2 linked regions of the Endozoicomonas gorgoniicola genome follow. The protein of the gene in region 1 interacts with the protein of each later gene in a pairwise test. Links are inferred from orthologs where the notes say so. Each region holds a gene or a part of one and is shown on either strand. Other genes may lie near its edges. The genes, in order: zipA and ftsZ.

Region 1 (3,216 bases):
AGCGTCAGGCCGCTGAGCAGAAAGCACAGACTGCCCGTTCCCGTCTGGAAAAACTGCGTATGGACTGGCAGGGCATGCAGGTACGCCGGACGACACTGGCTGAACAGTTAAAAGAAGATCAGTTTGACCTGCAAACGGTGCTGGCTAATATGCCGGAAGAGGCTTCAGAGCAGGGCTGGGAGTATGAACTGGAACGTCTGCAGGCTCGGATTGAACGACTTGGGGCGATCAATCTGGCAGCGATTGAAGAGTATGAAACCCAGTCTGAACGCAAAAACTATCTGGACGCCCAGAACGAAGATCTGGAATCTGCGCTGGAAACGTTAGAGAATGCAATCAGGAAGATTGACCGGGAAACCCGGCAACGTTTCAAGAATACCTTTGATAAGGTAAATTCAGGTCTGCAGGATCTGTTTCCCAGAGTGTTCGGCGGAGGCCGGGCTTATCTGGAACTGACGGGCGAAGATCTGCTGGATACCGGTGTGGCGATCATGGCACAGCCGCCCGGTAAAAAGAACAGTACTATCCACCTGTTATCCGGCGGGGAAAAGGCACTGACTGCCATTGCGCTGGTTTTTGCCATCTTCCAGTTGAATCCATCGCCGTTCTGTATGCTGGACGAGGTGGATGCGCCACTGGATGACGCTAACGTTGGCCGCTATGCAAAAATGGTGTCGGAGATGAGTGACAAGGTACAGTTCATCTACATCACCCACAACAAGATTGCAATGCAGGCGGCTAATCAGCTGGTGGGGGTTACCATGCAGGAGCCTGGAGTTTCCCGGCCGGTGTCTGTGGATATTGAAGAAGCAGCTGCTATGGCTGCAATGTAGTAGCGGTGTAGCAGTAATGTAGTATAACAACATGGTCGTGTATTGCTTTCAAGGTAGTCCGATTCATGTATTTTTGATGTACCATTGAATGAAATACACCTTATTTTTCCGGTTCGGGAGTCAGGTAGTAAGCACTGAGCAACCGGAAAGTGCGGTAAGACGGATGGCATGGACATGAGTTTACGAGAGTGGCTGATAGTAATCGGAGTTATCGTCATTATTGGAGTAATTATTGATGGATACCGCCGTATGCGTCTGGCTCGTAAACGAGCCTCTGAGTTGACGTTTGGAATTGAAGAAGTAAAAGGCTACGACGAGTCATTTTCCAGTGAGCTGCCCAATGGCGGCGCGCGTCCCACCAGTGCGCAGGATGAACTGCCAGAAACTGAGGCGGTTGAGTCTGATGCACCAAAACGTGTACGCAGGGAAGATCGGTCAAATCGTTTTGACCGTATCGAACCGGATTTTGACAGCATGGACTTTGGCTCAGCCATTGAACCAGGGCTGGATCTGTCCGAGCCGTTAGCCAGTGGTCGTGCAGGAAACGTGGAGACCGGGTTTGAACAGCCTGCTGCACCTTCTGTCGATGACCAGCCACAACCGATGGATGAGATTAAGCCTTTACAGCATAAAATCCGGGATGGTGCAGACTCCGTAGCAGCGATGGCTGAGCCTGCTGCTCCAGAGACAAGGGCTAAGCAACGACCTGTCAGGAAGGTGGAAAAGGACAAGGAAAAGCTGTCTGACCGCCCTGCTATTGAAGAAGTGATCGTCATTAACGTGCTGGCTAAAAACAATGAGCTGTTTGATGGTACCCGCCTGCTGCAAAGTGTACTGACGGCTGGCATGCGCTTTGGTGATCGGTCGATTTTCCATCGCTACAGCAGCAAAGACGGCAGTGGACAGATACAGTTCAGCCTTGCCAACGGTGTAAAACCGGGTACGTTTGATATCGAACAGATGGAAGCGACAGAAACGACGATTCTCAGCCTGTTTCTGTGCCTGCCCGGACCGGAAGCACCGCAGAAAGCCTTTGCCCAGATGGAAGAAACTGCAAAGCAGCTGGCACTGGATCTTGGCGGTGAACTCAAGGATGAGAATATGAGTGTAATGACCCAGCAGACACTGGAGCATTGTCGCCAGCGCATTCGTGATTACGAACGTAAGCAGCTGGCGATCAAGCTTTCTCACTAATTCTCTTGTCAGCCCCGTCGTTGTTAAATGTTATTTAAAAGACGGGGCTTTAATACTCTCCCGGACCATGACTGACCTAAATCTATTCTCTCAGGAAGATGTTGAGCAGGAAATTCAGGACCTGCGTCAGCAGATTAACCACCACAACCATCGTTATTACGTGCTGGATGATCCACAGATCAGTGACGCCGCTTACGACCAGTTACTGCAACGCCTGAAACAACTGGAAACCGACAATCCGGAATTGATCACCGGAGATTCTCCTACTCAGCGTGTCGGTGCTGCCCCCCTGAAAGAGTTTGGTCAGGTTCGTCATGAACTGCCGATGCTGTCGCTGGATAATGCCTTCGATGAAGCCGACCTGCAGGATTTTAACCGTCGTGTAAAAGAGCGTCTGACCGCTACGGCTGATATCGAATACGCCTGTGAACCCAAGCTGGATGGTATTGCCGTCAGTTTGCTGTACGAGAATGGCATTCTGGTTCGTGGTGCTACCCGTGGTGACGGTACCACCGGGGAAGATATCACCCAGAATGTTCGGACTATTTCATCCATACCGCTTAAACTCATGGGGAAAGGCTGGCCTGAACGGCTGGAAGTGCGCGGTGAAATCTTCATGCCCAAAGCCGGTTTTGAAACGATGAATGCCCGCGCCCGTGCCAGAGAAGAAAAGGTCTTTGTCAATCCCCGTAATGCGGCTGCGGGCAGTTTGCGGCAGCTGGATTCCAGAGTGACGGCACGTCGTCCTCTGGATATGTACTGTTACAGTGCCGGTATTGTCGAAGGGGGTAGCCTGCCTGATAAACACGCTGACATTCTGGAACAGTTCAGTCAGTGGGGGCTGCGCATTAACCCTGAAATGCAGGTCGTCACCGGTATTAAAGCCTGTGAAGATTACTACGGACAGCTGGCAGAAAAACGACAGAGTTTACCTTATGAAATAGACGGCATTGTCTACAAGGTAAATGACCTGGCTTTGCAGGAACAGCTGGGTTTTGTGGCTCGCGCACCACGCTGGGCGATTGCCCGCAAGTTTCCAGCGCAGGAAGAGATGACCCTGCTGAAAGACGTTGAGTTTCAGGTGGGGCGAACTGGTGCGGTAACGCCTGTCGCCAGACTGGAGCCTGTGTTTGTGGGGGGCGTTACGGTCAGTAATGCCACGTTGCACAATATGGATGAAATTATCCGC
Region 2 (3,181 bases), 660 kb from region 1 along the record:
CGAAAGTCACCACTTCCCACGCTTCCTGGTTTTCCAGCAGGTGACGAACCAGCTTGTTGTTCAGTTCATGGCCGGACTTAACGCCAACAAACTGACCAATCAGGCTATTGCCCAGCAGATACAGGTCACCAATGGCATCCAGCATCTTGTGCTTTACAAACTCGTCGTGATAACGCAGGCCATCCTCATTCAGGATACGGTAGTCATCAACCACCACTACATTATCAACACTGCCGCCCAGAGCCAGGTTCTGGGAGCGAAGGTACTCTACATCCCGCATAAAGCCGAATGTACGAGCCCGGCTGACTTCCTTGACAAAGGAAGTGCTGGAGAAGTCAATCGCAGCAGTCTGCGAACGACTCTTGAATACCGGATGATCAAAATCGATGGTAAAACTTACCTTAAAGCCTGCATAAGGTTTGAAGGTAGCCGTTTTATCGCCATCAGAAACGGCGACTTCCTTTTTGATCCGGATAAACTTTTTCGGTGCTTCCTGTTCCCGGATTCCCGCAGACTGAACCAGGAAAACGAAAGGACCGGCACTGCCATCCATAATAGGCACTTCGTGGGCGCTGACTTCAACATAGGCATTATCAATGCCCAGTCCTGCCAGAGCGGACAGAAGATGCTCGACGGTATCTACGCGAATACCATCTTTCTGCAGAGATGTGCACAGCGTAGTCTGCCCCACATTCCCGGCACGTGCGGGTATCTCTACAACTGGGTCGAGATCCGTACGACAAAAGATGATACCTGTATCAACGGGAGCTGGCTTCAGGGTCAAATAGACCTTTTCGCCAGAATGTAACCCTACTCCCGTGGCACGAATAATGTTTTTCAGGGTACGCTGTCTGATCATGATTACGCAATTCCGCGACCTGTAAGGTCCCTGTTATTTGAATGTAACGACTTATTGTAACAAAAGTTACATTTGACACAAGTCGTAACTTACACTCAATTAATCAGCCTGCCGACGCAAAAACGCCGGAATATCCAGATAATCTACATTGTCAGTCGATGTTGTCTGACGTTTTGGTGGCTCTGGCTCTGCATCGGCGGTTACCGTTGCAGGCCTGCCAGCCTCTTCCGCATCTTTGGTACGATTGCGGATGCTCGGTGGAATATCCAGGGTTTTAAGATCCAGTGATCCATCGTTGCGGGTTGTGCGCGGACGAGAACCGTCAACCACCTTCAGGGCAGGGTCTGTTTCAGACTCTTCACTACCCAGGCCGGTTGCCACCACAGTCACTCGCAACTCATCGCTCATTTCAGTATCGATAACGGCTCCGACAACAATCGTGGCGTTCTCAGAAGCGAACTCGGCCACCGTTTCGTTCACTTCGGTGTACTCGTTAAGCCCCATGTCCATACCACCGGTGATATTAACCAGTACGCCACGAGCGCCACGAAGGTTAACATTTTCCAGCAGCGGGCTGCGAATGGCACGTTCAGCGGCTTCAACTGCACGATTGCTACCCGTAGCAGAACCCGTACCCATCATTGCCATACCCATTTCCGACATCACAGTACGTACGTCTGCAAAGTCGACATTGATCAGACCGTCACGGGTAATCAGTTCCGAAATACCTTGCACTGCACCCAGAAGCACATCATTTGCAGCACCAAAGGCGTTGAGCAGGCTGACATCCTTACCCAGTACAGGCAGAAGGTTCTGATTAGGAATACAGATGAGAGAGTCTACATTTTCCTGCAGTTCTTTCAGACCTTCTTCAGCCACTGACATACGACGACGACCTTCAAAGGAGAAAGGTTTGGTCACCACCGCAACTGTCAATGCACCCATTTCACGAGCAATCTGTGCCACAATTGGCGCAGCACCCGTGCCTGTACCACCGCCCATACCAGCAGTGATGAACACCATATCGGCACCCTGCAACAGATCGCTGATACGATCACGATCTTCCATGGCCGCTTCACGACCAATCTGTGGGTTGGCACCGGCACCCAGACCACGAGTAATGCCAGCACCCAGCTGCAGGTGTGTATGCGCCTGCATATGTTGTTTCTTAAGAGCCTGCGCGTCAGTGTTGGCGCAGACAAACTCTACACCTTCCAGCTGACTGTTCAGCATATGGCAGACAGCATTGCCGCCACCGCCGCCGACACCGATAACTTTAATGACCGCTTCCTGCGGCACGTTATCTTCCAACATTTCAAACATGTGGCCCTCTCCTTATTCTCTCACCTTAAACAGGATATTTTCTAAAAATTGGCAGTGGCGTTCAATCAGAAGTTACCCTGAAACCACTGTTTTAACCGATTGAACACACCGTCCTCCTGCTTGCTGTATACTGCTTCCTTACGTCCATCCTGCTGGACTTTAAGACCGTAATGCAAAAGCCCGACACCTGTCGAATATATTGGATTACATACGACATCGGCCAAACCCCGCACCGCTTGCGGCATTCCCAGTCTTACCGGCATATGGAATATTTCTTCTGCCAGCTCGACAACGCCTTCCATCTTCGACGTTCCACCCGTCAGGACAATACCTGCGGGGATCAGTTCTTCAAAACCACTGCGACGAAGCTCCTGCTGGATTAACGTAAACAACTCCTCATAACGAGGCTCTACGACTTCTGCCAGTGATTGTCTGGAAAGCTCCCGAGCCGGGCGGTCGCCCACGCTGGGAACCTTGATCATGTCGTCTGCACCAGCCAGCTGAGTCAGTGCACAGGCGTATTTAATCTTCAATTCTTCCGCATGCTGGGTCGGTGTGCGCAATGCCATGGCAATGTCATTGGTCACCTGATCCCCGGCAATAGGAATAACAGCAGTATGGCGAATAGCACCATCTGTAAAAATGGCGATATCGGTAGTACCACCACCAATATCCACCATGCAGACACCCAGCTCTTTCTCATCCTCAGACAGGACAGAATAACTCGATGCCAGCTGTTCCAGAATGACGTCGTCGACTTCCAGCCCACAACGTCGTATACAGTTTTCAATGTTCTGGGCGGCATTCACCGCACAGGTGACCAGATGCACCCTTGATTCCAGGCGAACGCCAGACATCCCAAGCGGCTCTTTGACGCCATCCTGAGAATCAATGACATATTCCTGTGGCAGGATATGAAGAATACGCTGGTCGGCAGGAATTGCTACTGCTTTTGCAGCATCAATAACCCGTTCAATATCAGCTCTGGTTACTTCGCGT

Evidence for each region.
Region 2: the proteins of zipA (region 1) and ftsZ interact in binary tests that used the Escherichia coli proteins (3 or more experiments, as listed by UniProt). The link is inferred for Endozoicomonas gorgoniicola from one-to-one orthologs.

The regions. Positions count from the first base shown.
Region 1 is NZ_JAPFCC010000001.1:3,547,866-3,551,081, reverse strand. Bases 128-3,017 are described here. They hold zipA (cell division protein ZipA), read left to right. Parts: upstream 128-1,007; coding sequence 1,008-2,027; downstream 2,028-3,017. Other genes in these bases: ligA (NAD-dependent DNA ligase LigA), read left to right, coding at 2,095-3,017; smc (chromosome segregation protein SMC), read left to right, coding at 128-833. In the rest of the region: more of smc, read left to right, coding at 1-127; more of ligA, read left to right, coding at 3,018-3,216. UniProt on the Escherichia coli protein: Essential cell division protein that stabilizes the FtsZ protofilaments by cross-linking them and that serves as a cytoplasmic membrane anchor for the Z ring.
Region 2 is NZ_JAPFCC010000001.1:2,886,960-2,890,140, forward strand. Bases 71-2,925 are described here. They hold ftsZ (cell division protein FtsZ), read right to left. Parts: upstream 2,183-2,925; coding sequence 959-2,182; downstream 71-958. Other genes in these bases: lpxC (UDP-3-O-acyl-N-acetylglucosamine deacetylase), read right to left, coding at 71-859; ftsA (cell division protein FtsA), read right to left, coding at 2,248-2,925. Also shown: more of lpxC, read right to left, coding at 1-70; more of ftsA, read right to left, coding at 2,926-3,181. UniProt on the Escherichia coli protein: Essential cell division protein that forms a contractile ring structure (Z ring) at the future cell division site. The regulation of the ring assembly controls the timing and the location of cell division.